2 regions of the Streptomyces sp. NBC_01622 genome follow, and region 2 is predicted to be linked to the other one. Evidence: riboswitches for the same ligand, from Rfam matches in the RefSeq annotation. Region 2 holds a riboswitch; the other holds the start of a gene.
The links. Region 2 has a riboswitch for cobalamin ahead of OH768_RS18005 (ribonucleoside-diphosphate reductase subunit alpha). Riboswitches for the same ligand answer to the same signal wherever they lie in the genome.
Positions count from the first base shown of each region.

Region 1: another riboswitch for cobalamin. It lies ahead of OH768_RS40085 (cobalamin biosynthesis protein); the one in region 2 lies ahead of OH768_RS18005 (ribonucleoside-diphosphate reductase subunit alpha).

Region 1 covers NZ_CP109293.1:8,654,326-8,662,541, forward strand. The annotation lists gene cobN (cobaltochelatase subunit CobN) at 1-97, opposite strand, end outside; gene OH768_RS40080 (cobyric acid synthase) at 94-1,605, opposite strand; gene OH768_RS40085 (cobalamin biosynthesis protein) at 1,602-2,543, opposite strand; cobalamin riboswitch at 2,643-2,785, opposite strand; gene OH768_RS40090 (hypothetical protein) at 2,919-3,140, opposite strand; gene OH768_RS40095 (anion permease) at 3,177-4,436, opposite strand; partial or broken gene OH768_RS40100 (lysozyme) at 4,535-5,308, opposite strand; gene OH768_RS40105 (class II aldolase/adducin family protein) at 5,505-6,236, shown strand; gene OH768_RS40110 (TetR/AcrR family transcriptional regulator) at 6,304-6,870, shown strand; gene OH768_RS40115 (MFS transporter) at 6,978-8,216, shown strand, end outside.
Region 2 covers NZ_CP109293.1:4,029,592-4,037,807, forward strand. The annotation lists gene OH768_RS17970 (carbon starvation CstA family protein) at 1-13, shown strand, start outside; gene OH768_RS17975 (YbdD/YjiX family protein) at 1-185, shown strand, start outside; gene OH768_RS17980 (DUF3311 domain-containing protein) at 312-575, shown strand; gene mctP (monocarboxylate uptake permease MctP) at 572-2,182, shown strand; gene OH768_RS17990 (hypothetical protein) at 2,571-3,749, opposite strand; gene OH768_RS17995 (hypothetical protein) at 3,842-4,792, opposite strand; gene OH768_RS18000 (GNAT family N-acetyltransferase) at 5,287-5,793, shown strand; cobalamin riboswitch at 5,839-5,970, shown strand; gene OH768_RS18005 (ribonucleoside-diphosphate reductase subunit alpha) at 6,093-8,216, shown strand, end outside.

The DNA of each region.
Region 1 (8,216 bases), 4.6 Mb from region 2:
CCACGCGGGACGGGTTGCCGATCCGGTACCCGGCGCCGGAGGCACGCGCCGCCAGCAGATCCGTGTCGGCGGTCGACAACAACAACACTGTGCTCATGCGGGCGCTCCCGGTGGAATGAAAGGCAGTCCTTGTGGCGCGCCGGACTCGATGAGCCGCCACAGCGCGTCCGTGTCCGCGTGCTGTTCGATGAGGTCGCCGAGCCGGTCGAGCTGCTCCTCGCGCAGCGCGGCGAACGAGGTGTCGGCGGCCGGCACGAACCGGCGGCCCGCCGCGGCGGCCACCTTGCGCAGGAACGCCCGCCGGAACCCGTCCGACTCCAGCGAGCCGTGCCAGTGGGTGCCCCAGGTCTGGCCGACCCGGCAGCCGTCCAAGAAGGGCTCACCGCCGCTGAGTTGGGCGACACCGTGATGGATCTCGTACCCTTCGACCCGCTCGCCGAGGGCTTCGCCCACGGGTCGGGTGAGGGTCTTCTCGCGCGCGAAGCGCACGCGCAGGGGGAGTACTCCGAGCCCGTCGACCGATCCCCGCCGGCTCTCGACCTCGTCCTCGATGTGCTCGCCGAGGATCTGGAAGCCGCCGCAGACGCCGAGAATCGGCCGCTGTTCGGCGGCCCTGCGGACGAGGGCGTCGGCGAGGCCGCGCTCCCGCAGCCACTCCAGCGCCTGCACCGTCCCCCGGGTCCCCGGGATCACGACGAGGTCGGCGTCGGCCAACTCCTCCGGCCGGTCCACGAACCGCACCACGACGCCCGGTTCGGCGGCCAGCGCGTCCACGTCCGTGAAGTTGGACATGAGGGGGATCGCGCAGACCGCGACCCGCAGCACGTCCTCGCCGGCCGGCGGCGCGGTGTTCGACTCGCGGACGGTCCCGCGCAGCGAGATGTGCAGCCCGTCCTCCTCGTCGATCCCGAGCCCGTGCTGGAACGGCAGCACGCCGTACGTCCGCCGTCCGGTGAGGCCGTACAGCATCTCCAACCCCGGCTCCAGGAGCGACACATCGCCCCGGAACTTGTTGACGAGGAACCCGGCGACGAACGCCTGATCCTCCGGCGACAGCAGCGCCACGGTTCCGAAGAAGGAGGCGAAGACGCCGCCGCGGTCGATGTCGCCGACCACGAGCACGGGCAGCTGTGCGTTGCGTGCGATGCCCATGTTCACGATGTCGGTCCGCCGCAGATTGATCTCGGCTGGACTGCCGGCCCCCTCACAGATCACCGCGTCATACGTGCCCCGCAACTCGGCGAGACAGTCCAGCACGGTGCCGAGCAACTGCTCCTGCCGCCCGCCGTGATAGCCGCGCGCGCTCATCTCACCAACAGGCTTGCCCATGAGCACGACCTGACTGGTGCGGTCGCCGCCCGGCTTGAGGAGGACGGGATTCATCAGCGCGGTCGGCTCGATGCGGCAGGCCTGCGCCTGCATGGCCTGCGCCCGCCCGATCTCGGCACCTTCGCGCGTGACGAACGAGTTGAGGGACATGTTCTGCGCCTTGAACGGCGCGACCTTCACGCCCTGCCGCACCAGCCACCGGCAGATCCCGGCGGTGACGACGCTCTTCCCGGCGTCCGAGGTGGTGCCCGCGACCAACAGCCCGCCGCCGCTCATGACTTCCGTCCCTTCACCAGCAGCCGGCCGGCGACACTGACCCCGAGCGCGAGCCAGCCGACGCGCCGGGACAGCCGTACGGCCCGATCGATGTCCGGTACGGCGACGGCGCGTCCGGCACCGTTCAGCACGGGCCGGTGCTCGACCCGGCCGCCGTAGGAGAGCGTCCCGCCCAGTCGCACGCCGAGTGCGCCCGCGAAGGAGGCCTCCACGGGACCGGCGTTGGGGCTCGGGTGCTTGGGGGCGTCGGTGCGCCAGGCGCGCACCGCTCCGCGCGGGTCGCCGCCCGCGACGGTCGCGAGGACGGCGGTGAGGCGGGCGCCCGGCCAGCCGGCGAGGTCGTCGAGGCGGGCCGAAGCCCAGCCGTAGCGGCGGTACTTGGCCGACTTGTGGCCGACCATGGCGTCCAGGGTGTTCACGGCCCGGAAGCCGAGCAGACCCGGGACACCCGCGATGCCGCCCCACACCAGGGCGCCCACCACCGCGTCGGAGGTGTTCTCGGCGACGGACTCGACGACGGCCCGGGCGATGCCGTCGGCGTCGAGGGCCTGCGGGTCCCGGCCGCAGAGGTGCGGCAGGCGTGCCCGCGCGGCCTCGATGTCACCGGCCTCCAGTGCCCGCCCGATGACCCCGGCCTCGCGCGCGAGGGAGGTCCCGCCGACGACCGCCCAGGTGGCGGCGGCGGTGAGGGCGGCAGAGGCCGTACGGGACGGTCGTAGGGCCGAAGTCGCTACGGCGGCGAGAGAGACGGTGGCGCCCACGCACACGGCGGTGTGCAGGGCGCCCCAGCCTCGGTGGTCGCGCCACAGGAGCTGTTCCACGGCACCGGCGGCGCGGCCGAACGCGGCGACCGGATGCCCGCGGCGGGGATCGCCGAGCAGGTGGTCGCCGAGAAGTCCGGCGGCGGCGCCGTACGCGAAGACGCGATCGGCACGCATCGGCTCAGCCGGTCGCTGAGTCGGACACTGCGCTGGTACGGGACCTCGAACGGCAGCCGAGCATGGCGATATGTCCTCACTCAGGGTGTCCACGCCCTGGTTCGACGAGACCGGCGGTGAGAGTTCCTGGCTCCCGGGGTTGTCTACCCCGGTGACAGTGGCGGGACCGCGCCGGATTCGCACCGGCTTCCTCTCCTGCCGCCGTACATGGCTCCGGCAGTCCACCACGGGGTTGGAAGGGGCGTCAACTTGCTGTTGACCTGCGGGGGAGGAGTGTGCTGATGCCCACACGCGGGTCGTCGAAGGAGCACGCGAGCGTGGGGTGCGGGACGGTGATCCGTCCCGCACCCCACGCTCGGTCCAACTGGCGGCCGGTCAGGCCACGATGATGTAGATCCCGTACGCCACCGCCGCCGCGCAGGCCGCGAAGCAGGCGTAGGCGCCGGTCAGGGCGAGGTTCGCGGAGTCGCCCTGGACGGTGGCCCGTTCGCGGCGCGAGAGGGCGGTGATGCCGAGGGTGAAGACGGCCACCAGGGCGACGGTGACCACGAGGCTGACGCCGAAGACGGAGCCGAGGGCTGCCCAGTCGATGTGCATGCTTCTACTTCCTTCTTGATGACCGGGTGCTCGGGCTCAGACCGCGGCGGCCGGCGGGGTCGCCGGGTCGGACTTCACGACGGGGGCCGGGGTCACGGGCGGCGAGGGGATCGTCGCCGTGAGGCCCTCGGAGAGGGCGACCGACGGGGGCGGGGTGACGGCGGCGATCGCGGCGGTGACCACGCCGGCCGGCTCCTCGAACTCGTTGACGTTCGAGGCGTCGACCACCTGGCGGCGGGACACGATCCAGATCGCGGTGCTGGAGGCGATCAGGAAGACGGCCACCAGCGCGGTGCCCCAGTCGCCGAGGTCGGTCACCGACTCGGCGAGCGCGCCGACCAGCGCGGCGGCCGGCAGCGTCAGACCCCAGGCGACGAACATCCGGGTGGCGGTCGACCAGCGGACGACCCCGCCCTTGCGGCCCAGGCCCGCACCCATCACGGAACCGGAGACGGCGTGCGTGGTGGAGAGGGAGAAGCCGATGTGCGAGGAGGCCAGGATGACCGCGGCGGCGCTGGTCTGGGCGGCGAAGCCCTGCTGCGGCCGGAGGTCGGTCAGGCCCTTGCCCATGGTGCGGATGATGCGCCAGCCGCCAATGTAGGTGCCCATCGCGATGGCGAGGCCCGCGGAGAGGATGACCCAGGTGGGCGGGTCCGAGTCGGGGGCGATGGAGCCGCCGGCGATCAGGGCGAGGGTGATGATGCCCATCGTCTTCTGCGCGTCGTTCGTGCCGTGGGCCAGCGAGACCAGGCCGGCCGAGGCGATCTGGCCGACGCGGAAGCCCTTGTCGGCGGCCTTGCCGTCCGAGTTCCGGCTGAGCGCGTACGAGAACCTGGTGGCCAGCATCGCCGCGACGCCCGCGACGATCGGGGCGGCGACCGCGGGCAGCAGCACCTTGGTGACCAGGACGTCGCCGTGGACCGCGCCGGTGCCGGCCGAGGCGATGGTGGCGCCGATCAGACCGCCCATGAGGGCGTGCGAGGAACTGGACGGCAGGCCGACGAGCCAGGTCACCAGGTTCCAGAGGATCGCGCCGACCAGGGCGGCGAAGATGACCTCGGGACGGATGCCGCTCTCGTCGACAAGACCCTTGGAGATCGTGTTGGCGACCTCTACGGAGAGAAAAGCGCCCACCAGGTTGAGGGTGGCCGACATGGCCACCGCGACCTTGGGCTTGAGCGCACCGGTCGAGATGGTGGTGGCCATCGCGTTGGCGGTGTCGTGGAAACCGTTCGTGAAATCGAACGCGAGTGCGGTGACCACCACAATCGCGAGAATCAGCGAGAAGCTTTCCATTTACCCAGGCAATCGTTCGAGGTCGTTGGCGCGTTGACCGTAGGCAACCTGAATGAACGGAAGATGAACTGAGGGGGTCTCTGAAGTGTCTGTACAGCCTAGTAACCCCTGGCGAACTTCTTCAGTTGGCTCAAGGACCCGTTGAAGAGATTCTGATCCCCCGGCAGGCTGCCGCTGTTGTCGTACTGCCAGAAGGTCCAGTACGACCAGCCGGCGGGCAGTGAGCCCGCGTCCGCCGACTCGTGGCGGGCGATCCACAGCGCGTGTGTCGAGGCCAGGGCGGTGCTGCTGCCCGTGCAGGTGTTCCATCAGTGGGCGGTCGTGTAGATCACCGGGCGGCGGCCCGTCTCGCGCCTCACCTCGGCGCTGAAGGCCTTGATCCAGCCGACCGTCTTCGCCTTGCTCAGGCCGTAGCAGCCGTGCTTCTTGTCGTACGGGTTGTATTCGATGTCGAGCGCCGGCGGCAGCGTCCAGCCGTCCGCCCTCCAGCCGCCGCCGTGCGCCACGAAGTAGCCGGCCTGGGCCGCGCCCGACGACTTGTCCGGGAGCGCGAAGTGGTAGGCGCCCCGGATGATGCCGGCGGCGCGGGCGCCGTTGTACTGCCGGCCGAAGTAGGGGCTGACGTAGTTGGTGGACTCGGTCGCCTTGACGTAGACGAAGGTGGCGCCCTGCGCCTTCGCGCTCGGCCAGTCGACGTTCTTCTGGTGCGAGGAGACGTCGTGGCCCTTGGCGGGGCTCGCGGCGGCGGCCGGGATCTCGACGAGTGCGACTCCGGCGACGGCGAGCGCGGTCACGGAGGCCGCGGTGAGGCGGGCGCGGTGACGGGTGCCGTGGTGCGTGCGACGGCGGGACGGTTTGCGATCACGGGCCATGTTTCCCCCGGGAATGGCGGCGTGCACGACAAATCCCCCAGAGGCCATTGGAGGATCTGTCGATGCCGATCGGTCTCCGGCCAAGCGGCTTGAGTGGGCGTTACGTGCCCATATGTACTCTTTCGGATGTGCGGCTTCCGGCTTAAAGTGCCCTCGCCCGAGCGCGTGTTGGGGAACCGGCTGGCAGGATCGCGGCATGGCTGAGCGGCGGCGGGACGAGCGGGGCGGACGGGATGTCGGGGAGGGCGCACAGGCTGTGGGGGAGCCGTGGCGGAGGCGTGTGCGCCCTGAGGAGGCGCACGCCTGGGACGAACTCGTCGTAACGGCCCGCCGGACGGTGTCCGACGGCCTGGTGGTCGGCACCTCCGGGAACGTCTCGGTGCGCGTCGGCGACATCGTCCTGGTCACACCCTCGGGCGTCCCTTACGACCGGCTCACACCCGACGACACCGTCGGCGTCGACATCGAGGGCCGACAGGTCCTCGGCACCCTCCTCCCGACGAGCGAACTGCCCATGCATCTCGCCGTCTACCGCAACACCGACGCCCAGGCCGTCGTCCACACCCACGCCGTCCACGCGACGGCCGTCTCGACCCTCGTCCCCGAACTCCCCTCGATCCACTACATGTCCGGCGCCCTCGGCGGCCCGGTCCGGGTTGCCCCGTATGCGACATACGGCACCGAGGAGTTGGCCGAGAACATGCTCCAGGCCCTCGCCGACCGCTCCGCCTGCCTCCTCCAGAACCACGGCACGATCGCCTACGGCACCTCCCTGGACCAGGCGTTCGACCGCACGGCCCAGCTGGAGTGGATGTGCCGGTTGTGGCTGACGGCGTCGTCGGTACCGGGGCTGTCGCCGACGCTGTTGTCGGGGGAGCAGGTGGCGGAGGCGGGGGAGCGGTTGCGGGGGTATGGGCAGCGGGGGTGAGGGGATCGGGGGTGTCGACAGTGGTGAGTGCGTTGACACGGAAAAGTGTGAGTGGTTGAGTACTCACATGAAGAGCGAACGGCCCCGCCAGTTGTCCACCGCCGAGGAGCGCCGCGAGACGGTGCTGCGCACCGCCATCGGTGCCTTCGCGGCGCGTGGCTACTGGGGCACCACCACCACCGAGGTCGCGAAGGCGGCCGGCATCTCGCAGGCCTACGTCTACCGCCTGTTCCCGAACAAGGAACTACTGTTCACCGCGGTCGTCGAGTACTGCTTCGTGCAGGTGCGGGCCAGTCTGGAGCGGGCGGCGTCCGAGGCGAAGGGCAGCTCCGCCGAGGTGGTGCTGGAGGCCATGGGCGACAGCTACGCCCAGCTGATCAGCGACAACGATCTGATGCTGATCCAACTGCATGCCCAGGCCGCGGCTGTCTCCGAACCGGCGGTGCGGGAGGTGGTCCGGCAGGGCTACGCCCGTCTGGTGGAGTACGTCCGCGGCGCCTCGGGCGGTACCGAGACGCAGGTCCAGGAGTTCTTCGCGTGCGGCATGCTGTGCCACCTCATCGTCTCCATGGGAGCCGATGAGGTGGATGCTCCGTGGATTCGAACGCTGTCCAGGGGGATCACGCACTACTGACACCCGGTGTGACCGGGTAACCAGGCCTTCGGGTCTGTGGGCGGGGCATGCGGCCCCGCCATTTCTCAGCCGTTTTTTGTGAGTGGTTGACCACACAGGAGGATGCCGTGAGGATCACGGAAAGCATTCGCAGCCCCCGCGCGGCGCTCGCGGCCCTGGCGGGAGCGCAGTTCACCGTCATGCTCGCCACCTCGATCGTGAACGTGGCCCTGCCCCAGATCCGCGCCGGTGTCGGGCTGTCGGACAGCGGTACGACCTGGGTGGTCAACGCCTACGGGCTGGCCTTCGGCGCGCTGCTGCTGACCGGCGGAAGAACGGCCGACCTCCTCGGCCGACGCCGTGTGCTGCTCGCCGGACTCGCCGTGTTCGGGGCCGCCTCGCTGGCCGCCGGGCTGGCCACCTCGTCCCCGGTCCTGATCGCGGCCCGCGCGGTACAGGGTCTGGGCGCGGCGGCGATCGCCCCGGCCGCGCTGGCCCTGGTGATGGACCTGTTCCCACCAGGACCCGGGCGGGGCAGGGCACTTGGCGTGTGGGGCGCGGTGTCCGGTGCGGGCGGCGCGGCCGGAGTCCTGCTCGGCGGGGTCCTCACCCAGGCATGGGGCTGGCAGTGGATCTTCTACGCGGTCGCCGTCGGCTCGTGCCTGATCCTGACCGGCGTCGCCGTCAGCGTGCCACGGCCCCCGGTCTCCGAGCGCGGCCGGTTCGACCTGCTCGGCACCGTCACCGTGACCCTCGCGCTGACCGCCCTCGTGTGGGGCCTGACCACCTCCCGCCGCTCGGGCTGGACGGACACCACCGTCCTGGGAGCCTTCGCCGTCACCGCCGTACTGGGGGCCGCGTTCGTCCTCGTAGAGCGGCGCCATCCGAATCCACTGCTGCCGCCGCGCCTGTTCCGCGCCGGCCGAGTCACCGTCGGCAACGCGCTGATGGCGCTGCTCGGCTCGGTGTGGATCGCCCTCTTCTTCTTCCTGCCGCTCTATCAGCAGCAAGTCCTCGGCTCCAGCCCCCTGGTCACCGGCCTGGGTCAACTCCCGCTCGCCGCGGCCAACATGCTCGGCTCCACGCTCGCCTCGCGGATCTCCCGCCGGATCGGTGCCGTGGCGACCGTGACCGGCGCGCTGCTGACCGAGGCGGCCGGACTGCTGTGGCTGTCCGGGATCAGTGCCCACGGCGGCTACCTCACCGACGTCCTCGGCCCCAGCATCCTCGTCGGACTGGGCCTGAGCATCGCCTTCGTCCAGCTCACCGCCCTGTCCGTGGAGGGCGTCGCCCGGCGGGACTCCGGGCTGGCCGGCGGTCTGGTGAACACCTCGCGGCAGGTCGGCGGCGCCATCGGCCTCGCCGTC
Region 2 (8,216 bases):
GGCGGGCGACTAGCGGAGTGCGCTGGTACGTCCGGGAGCTGATGGACGAGTCGGCGTACGAGCGGTATGTCGCGCATGTACGCCGGGACCATCCGGACGCGGAGGTGCCGAACCGACGCGACTTCGAACGAATGCGGACGGACCGCCAGGAGGCCGACCCGCGCCAGGGTTTCCGCTGCTGTTGACACCGATGTCGGGCCTTCACTGAATCGACATGACGATATGCGGACGGGGTCTTTCGCTGCGGTGATTCCGTGACCTACATTGCCTGCGCGTTACACAGGTGATCAGTGAGGGGACGGAGCCGCGAAATGTCAGATGTGCCTGAAGTTCCGCCCGAAGTGGGGGCGCCGGTGGTGACACCGGTCCGCGTGGTCATCGCCGTCTGCCTGTTCGCACCCTTCGTGGCGCTGCTCTGGGTCGGCTCCTACGCCAAGACGGACCCCGTGTTCATCGGCATCCCGTTCTTCTACTGGTACCAGATGCTGTGGGTGCTGATCTCGACGGCGCTGACCATGACCGCCTACAAGCTCTGGCAGCGTGACCAGCGCACCCGTCATGGAGGCAACCGGTGAACGACGGCGTGAACGGCGTCGCTCTCGGCGTCTTCATCTTCTTCTTCCTGGCCGTCACGGTCCTGGGCTTCCTGGCCGCGCGCTGGCGCCGGGCCGACAACGAGCACAGCCTCGACGAATGGGGCCTGGGCGGACGGTCGTTCGGCACCTGGGTCACCTGGTTCCTGCTCGGCGGCGACCTCTACACCGCGTACACGTTCGTCGCCGTCCCCGCGGCGGTCTACGCGGCGGGCGCGGCCGGCTTCTTCGCGGTGCCGTACACGATCCTGGTGTACCCCCTGATCTTCACGTTCCTGCCCCGCCTCTGGTCGGTGTCGCACAAGCACGGATACGTGACGACGTCCGACTTCGTGCGCGGACGCTTCGGTTCGAAGAGCCTCTCGCTGGCGGTGGCGGTCACCGGCATCCTCGCGACCATGCCGTACATCGCGCTCCAACTGGTCGGCATCCAGGCCGTGTTGGACGTGATGGGCGTGGGCGGCAGCGCCAGCTCCAACTGGTTCGTGAAGGACCTGCCGCTGCTGATCGCGTTCGCCGTGCTGGCCGCGTACACCTACTCGTCCGGCCTGCGCGCCCCCGCGCTGATCGCGTTCGTGAAGGACGGGCTGATATACATCGTGATCACGGTGGCGATCATCTACATCCCGATCAAGCTCGGCGGCTTCGACGACATCTTCAGCGCGGCGGGCGCCAAGTTCAAGGCGGCCGGGGCCGGCGGACTCATACCCGCACCGGCGGGCCAATGGACGTACGCCACACTCGCGTTGGGCTCGGCACTGGCCCTGTTCATGTACCCCCACTCGATCACCGCGACGCTCTCCTCCAAGAGCCGCAACGTGATCCGCCGCAACACCACGATCCTGCCGCTGTATTCACTGATGCTGGGCCTGCTCGCCCTGCTCGGCTTCATGGCGATCGCGGCCGGAGTCAAGGTCACCAACGGGCAGTTGGCGATCCCGCAGCTGTTCGAGAACATGTTCCCGGACTGGTTCGCGGGCGTGGCCTTCGCCGCGATCGGCATCGGAGCCCTGGTCCCCGCCGCCATCATGTCCATCGCGGCGGCGAACCTCTTCACCCGCAACATCTACAAGGACTTCATCAACCCGGACGCGACCCCCGCCCAAGAGACCAAGGTCTCCAAGCTGGTCTCGTTGCTGGTGAAGGTCGGTGCCCTGGCCTTCGTCCTGACGATGGACAAAACAGTCGCCATCAACTTCCAGCTCCTGGGCGGCATCTGGATCCTCCAGACCTTCCCGTCCCTGGTGGGCGGCCTCTTCACCCGCTGGTTCCACCGCTGGGCCCTCCTCACCGGCTGGGCAGTCGGCATGCTCTACGGCACCCTCGCGGCCTACGGTGTGGCCTCCCCCACCCAGGCCCACTTCGGCGGCTCCGCGAAGGAGATCCCGGGGATCGGCGAGATCGGCTACATCGGCTTGACGGCGTTCGTACTGAACGTGGCGGTGACGGTGGTCCTGACGTTCGTACTGAAGGCCCTGAAGGCGCCAGAGGGCGTCGACGAGACAAGCCCGGCGGACTACACGGCGGATGCTGGGGACCCCGGGGTGGAGGTGGAGTTGCCGCCGGCGACGGCGGGAGCAGCCCACTAGTCAGTCGCGCGTGCGCCCGGCCATCGCCTCCCAGAAGCTATCCAGCTCCCGGACGCGCATGCTGACCCAGTGCGGTGTCTTCCTGCGCAGGGCCCTGGGCGGACAGCGACGCACGCGCCCCGGCAACAGTGCCTGCTGCTGGCGGCAGAACGGCTCGCGGATCTCGCCTCGGGGCACACAGCCCCGGGGCGGGTACGGGCAGAGCTGGAACTTGCACCGGGCAGACAGGTGCTGCCCGGTGCGGGCGGGACCGAGGTACCTGCCCGCAGGTCCGGCCGCAGCGGCTCACGGTTCGTGCGGATGCACGGCGGGAGCGGCATGCCGGGCTGCTCCACGCGAGCCAGCCGCTCCTCGACCTCGTCCGGATGCCCGTCGCGCTCGACGAGGTTCAGCATGACCAGGACGTCGGCGACGAGGTGCTGGGCCCGCGCGTCCAGGCTGCTCCAGCCGGCCGACGGCGGGATCCACAGGTTGCACCGGCGATATCCCCCTGGGTAACGGGTGCGGGAGCCGATGGTGTCGGTGGCGCCCTTCTCGTCGATCCACAGGTACCGCTCGGGCTGCCCGGTCTCCAGCGCGAGGGCCACCAGATCGGCCGCCTCGGCGACGAAGGGATGTAGGGGCCGCCGGGCCGGGCACCGTTCGCGTTCGACCGTCCGGGCGCCCCGCTCACGGTGCCCGCCATCGACAGCCAGCGCTCCACGGTCTGTACGGCGGTCATCCCGCCGATCGCCTCGGAGAGTTCGTGCACCCCGTGGCCGTCGCCTTCCGGGCCCGTCACGGTGTCGTCGTGGTTCGCGTGGTCATGGTGGTGGCCCACCCTGTCCGGCAGCTCCCACCGGGACTGCTGCAACACCTTCTCCGCCTGCCGCATGAGATCGGCGCGACCGCGCGGGTACGCGTGCGGATGGCGTTTACGCCGGTTGGCCACGTACTTGAAGCCCTGGGCCAGCACGGCCTCAAGGGCCAGTGGCAGGTCGGGGGCGCCGCCCGTGAACTTCGGGTCGAGGTGGCGCAGCCACTTCGTGAGTCGTTCCCGGGCCTCGTCACGGTGGGCGTCGTCGACGGAGCCCAGGAGCATGGGGATCATCCAGGCCCGCATCACGAACTCCCGGAACAGGGCGACCCGTCGCCGCCGGTACTCCTGGTTGAGGTCCTGCCGTTCGTGTTGCAGACGGTCGATGCGCTCGGACAACGTGGCGCGCGAAGGCGGGCGATCGGTCCTCGCACCCGCCATCCTCCTGGCCCACGTCTCGAACTGCCGCCGCTTCCACAGCCTCAGCTCGCCGACCCTGTCGTTGTACTCCTGCACGGGATCGCTGTTCAGGCCGATCCGTTCGCGGATCACCGCGAACGCCTCGTTGCCGCCGCTGCCGATCTCCTGCGCCGCGGCCAGGCGCACCGAGGAGGAGGGCTCCTCGATGCCCATCCGGAAGAGCTGGTAGTACAGCGGAGTGGTGTCGATCCTGCCCGACACCGAGCGCAGCGCCGCCCCGAGCCGCTTGAGCAGTCGCCGTTTCGCAGCCGTTGGGCCAGGCTGAGCCCGCTCACGGGGACCTGCCGCCACAGCTCCTTCATCTCCTTCTTCGCCTCGGCCCGGACGCTGCCTCCCTCGCCCCCGCGCGCCGACGGGACAGCAGGACCAGGGCGATGAGCAGTTCACGGCTGGGGCCGGGCGGCTGCAGTGCCTGCTCGACCAGCGCCCCGACCTCCCGCTCCCCGAGGTCGGTCAGTGCGCGGAAGCCGAAGTAGGCCTGGAAGATGCTGTGCGGGAAACGGACCCGCTTCTCGAAACCCTCCACCGGCCCGAGCCTGTTCGCGTACCCCGCGAAGCGCGCCAGCGCGGCGTGACACTGGCCCAGATTGCCCTCGCGCAGCAGCCTGCCCTCCTCGTGACTGAGCCGGTCGCAGAGGGTGTGCCATCCGCGAAGCCCACCTCCAGTTTGTCCTGGAGCAGCCCGATGCAGGCCAGGGCGGAGACCACTTCGAGGGCGTCGCGGCGCTGCTGCGGTCCCAGCTCCGCGTGTCCAGCCGCTGTGCGTCGCCCCGCGCACCGTCGCGTTCCAGGGCGCCGTGCCGGTGCGGTTCACGGGCGATCTGCAGGTAGATCGGCGACTCGGTGACCTCCGCCGTCTCCACGATCCAGTCCACGCGCCGCTCGTCCGTGTCCGGGACCCGCGCCTCCACGAAGTACAGCGCCTCCTCCTCGCTCAGCGGGTCCAGCTCCACGATCGCGGCGAGGGTGCTCTCCAGCGGACTGTGCGGCCGGGAGGCGATGACCAGGGGCAGCTTCTCCTCGTGGGCACGCTCGATGGCCCGGCGGATGATGTTCTCCCGGTTCTGCTGGAGGTTCTCGTTGAGGAGGGCCTCCTCCAGACCGTCGGCGATGACCACCGGCTTGTCGTCGGCGAGCAGTTGCTGCCACACCCGCTCGGTCTTGCTGCGCGCGAGGATGCCCATGGGCGACTCCTCGACGAAGCGCTGCTTCGCCATGCGCTCGAAGTTCAGGTCGGCCCCGTCGTCCGCGTCCCTCAACCGGACCGGCACGGGCACCGCGTTCTGCCGGGCGAGCAGTTCGGTGAGCCGCACCAGGACGGCGGTCTTCCCCACCCCGACACCCCCGACGAGGAGATAGGGCCGACGAAACGGAGAAGGGCGTCGAACCCTTCGTTGCCCTGCCGCCACTTCTCGAAACTGGTCGAGTGATGCTTGATGAGGATGTACAGGCCCTCCGCACACCACACGAGCACCACGAGCGCGGCAGCCAGCCAGACAGCCCTGGTGACGTTCGTGTACGAGACCCACCTGCACCACTTCTTTGGGCGCGTTGTGCCGCGGCGCGCCTCCAGACGGATCGTCAGGGTGTGCCAGTGACCGAGGAGGAACCGTCTGACCCGGACCCCGGCCCGGCGCAGATCCAGCGTCGCCATCGGTGCATCGCGCAGTCGCTCCCTGCCAGGCGGGTGACGGACGACCCTGGTCATCATGCGTTCTCCCTCCGAGAGCGATTCTCGGGACAGAGGACCACGCGGGCACCGGCACCTCTTTCCATGGAATCACTCCCGGGACACCCCGCGACTCGGCCGTCGGGCAGACTCGAAGCCATGGACATCGTGATCAGGCAGGCGGCCCCCGGCGAGTACGACGGCCTGGGTGAGATCACAGCCCAGGCCTACCTCCAGGACGGCCTCCTCGACTTCGGCGAAAGCGACGCATACCTCGACGAGTTGAGAGCCGTGGCAGAACGAGCCGCCGCAGCCGACGTACTCGTAGCCGTCGACGACGACCACCTCCTCGGCGGAGTGACCTTCGTCCCGTCCGGCGGCCCCATGGCCGACATCGCACAACCCGGCGAGGCCGAGATCCGGATGCTGGCGGTCGCCCGCGAGGCCCGCGGCAAGGGCGCCGGCGAGGCCCTGGTCCGCGCCTGCGTCGACCGCGCCCGGGCCACGGCGGGCTGCACAGCCGTAGTCCTGTCGACCCAAGGCACCATGCACGCGGCCCACCGCATCTACGGACGCCTCGGGTTCACCCGCACCCCGGACCGGGACTGGAATCCCCTGCCGGAGCTCGACGACATCACTCTCCTCACCTATGAGTTGACGCTCTGAAACAGCCGCGACACTACATCTGGGGTTGCCACGACAGCCCGGCACAAGATGTATGCTCATGCTCGCTGTCGCCGCAGGGGAATCCGGTGCGAATCCGGAACTGTCCCGCAACGGTGTACTTGCGTGCATACGCACGCCTGGTCAGTCCGAGGACCTGCCGACGGCGCGCCCAGCCACCCGGCCAGGGCGCATGACGTCCGGGCCTCGTGGAGTGGGCCGGTGGACGCGACGCCCCGTGCGCTCGTGAGCTGCCGCCTGCCCTCCGCAAGGCCCCGTGCCGAGCGAGGGAGAGCCCCACCGTGACCATCGCGCCAGCAGAGCCGGCATCAGCGACCCAGGCGAACGAGGCGAACGCAGCGTCCGTAACCGGCGTTCCCGGAACGGCCGTTCCCGGTGCCGACGGTCCCGGTGCCGCGATCCTGCGGACCCTGACCGAGCTGACCGCCGACCTTCCCGACGCCGACCCCGGCCGGGTCGCCGCCGCCACACTGCGCGGCCGGTCCGCCCACGCGGACGAGACGGAACTGCGCGAACTGGCCACGGAGGCCGCCGCCGGCCTCATCTCCGAAGACCCGGTCTACTCCCGGCTCGCCGCCCGGCTGCTGACGGTCAGTATCGCCGCGGAGGCCGCCTCCCAGGGCGTGACGACCTTCACCGAGTCCGTCGCCGTGGGCCACCGCGAGGGCCTGATCGCCGACCGCACCGCCGAGTTCGTGACGCTGCACGCGACCCGCCTCGACGCGCTGATCGCCGCCTCCTTCGATGAGGGCGCCGACGACCGCTTCGGCTACTTCGGGCTCCGTACGCTGCACAGCCGCTACCTCCTGCGGCACCCGATCACCCGCAAGGTCATCGAGACGCCCCAGCACTTCATGCTGCGGGTGGCGAGCGGTCTGGCCGAGGACGACTCGACCCGCGCACTCGACGAAGTCGCCGCGCTGTACCGCCTGATGAGCCGCCTCGACTACCTCCCCTCCTCCCCCACCCTCTTCAACTCCGGCACCCGGCACCCCCAGATGTCGTCCTGCTACCTCCTCGACTCCCCGCTGGACGAGCTGGACTCCATCTACGACCGCTACCACCAGGTCGCCCGCCTCTCGAAGCACGCCGGCGGCATCGGTCTTTCGTACTCCCGTATCCGCAGCCGCGGTTCGCTGATCCGGGGCACGAACGGGCACTCCAACGGCATCGTCCCGTTCCTGAAGACGCTGGACGCCTCGGTCGCCGCGGTGAACCAGGGCGGCCGGCGCAAGGGTGCCGCCGCGGTGTACCTGGAGACCTGGCACTCCGACATCGAGGAGTTCCTGGAGCTGCGGGACAACACCGGTGAGGACGCCCGGCGTACGCACAACCTGAACCTGGCGCACTGGATCCCGGACGAGTTCATGCGCCGGGTGAACGAGGACGGCGTCTGGTCGCTGTTCTCGCCGGCCGACGTACCGGAGCTGGTCGACCTGTGGGGCGCGGAGTTCGACGCCGCGTACCGCGAGGCCGAAAAACAAGGCCTCGCGAAGAAGACCATCCCGGCCCGTGACCTCTACGGCCGCATGATGCGCACCCTCGCGCAGACCGGCAACGGCTGGATGACCTTCAAGGACGCGGCCAACCGCACCGCCAACCAGACGGCCGAGCCGGGCCACACCGTCCACTCCTCGAACCTCTGCACCGAGATCCTGGAGGTCACGGACGACGGCGAGACGGCGGTCTGCAACCTGGGTTCGGTGAACCTGGGCGCCTTCGTGGTCGACGGTGACATCGACTGGGAGCGGCTGGACGAGACCGTTCGCACCGCCGTCACCTTCCTCGACCGCGTGGTCGACATCAACTTCTACCCGACCGAGCAGGCGGGCCGTTCCAACGCGCGCTGGCGCCCGGTCGGCCTGGGTGCGATGGGCCTCCAGGACGTCTTCTTCAAGCTGCGCGTCCCCTTCGACTCCCCGCAGGCACAGGCCCTCTCCACCCGTATCGCCGAGCGCATCATGCTCGCCGCGTACGAGGCCTCCGCCGACCTCGCCGAGCGCAACGGCCCGCTGCCGGCCTGGGAGAAGACCCGTACGGCGAAGGGTGTTCTGCACCCCGACCACTACGACGTGGAGCTGACCTGGCCGGAGCGCTGGACGGCGCTGCGGGAACGTATCGCCCAAGTCGGCATGCGCAACAGCCTGTTGCTGGCGATCGCCCCCACGGCCACCATCGCCTCCATCGCGGGCGTGTACGAGTGCATCGAGCCGCAGGTCTCCAACCTCTTCAAGCGCGAGACGCTGTCCGGTGAGTTCCTCCAGGTCAACTCGTACCTGGTGAACGAGCTGAAGCAGCTCGGCGTGTGGGACGCCCGCACCCGGGAGGCGCTGCGGGACGCCAACGGCTCGGTACAGGCGTTCAGTTGGATCCCGGCCGAGGTCCGCGCCCTGTACCGCACAGCA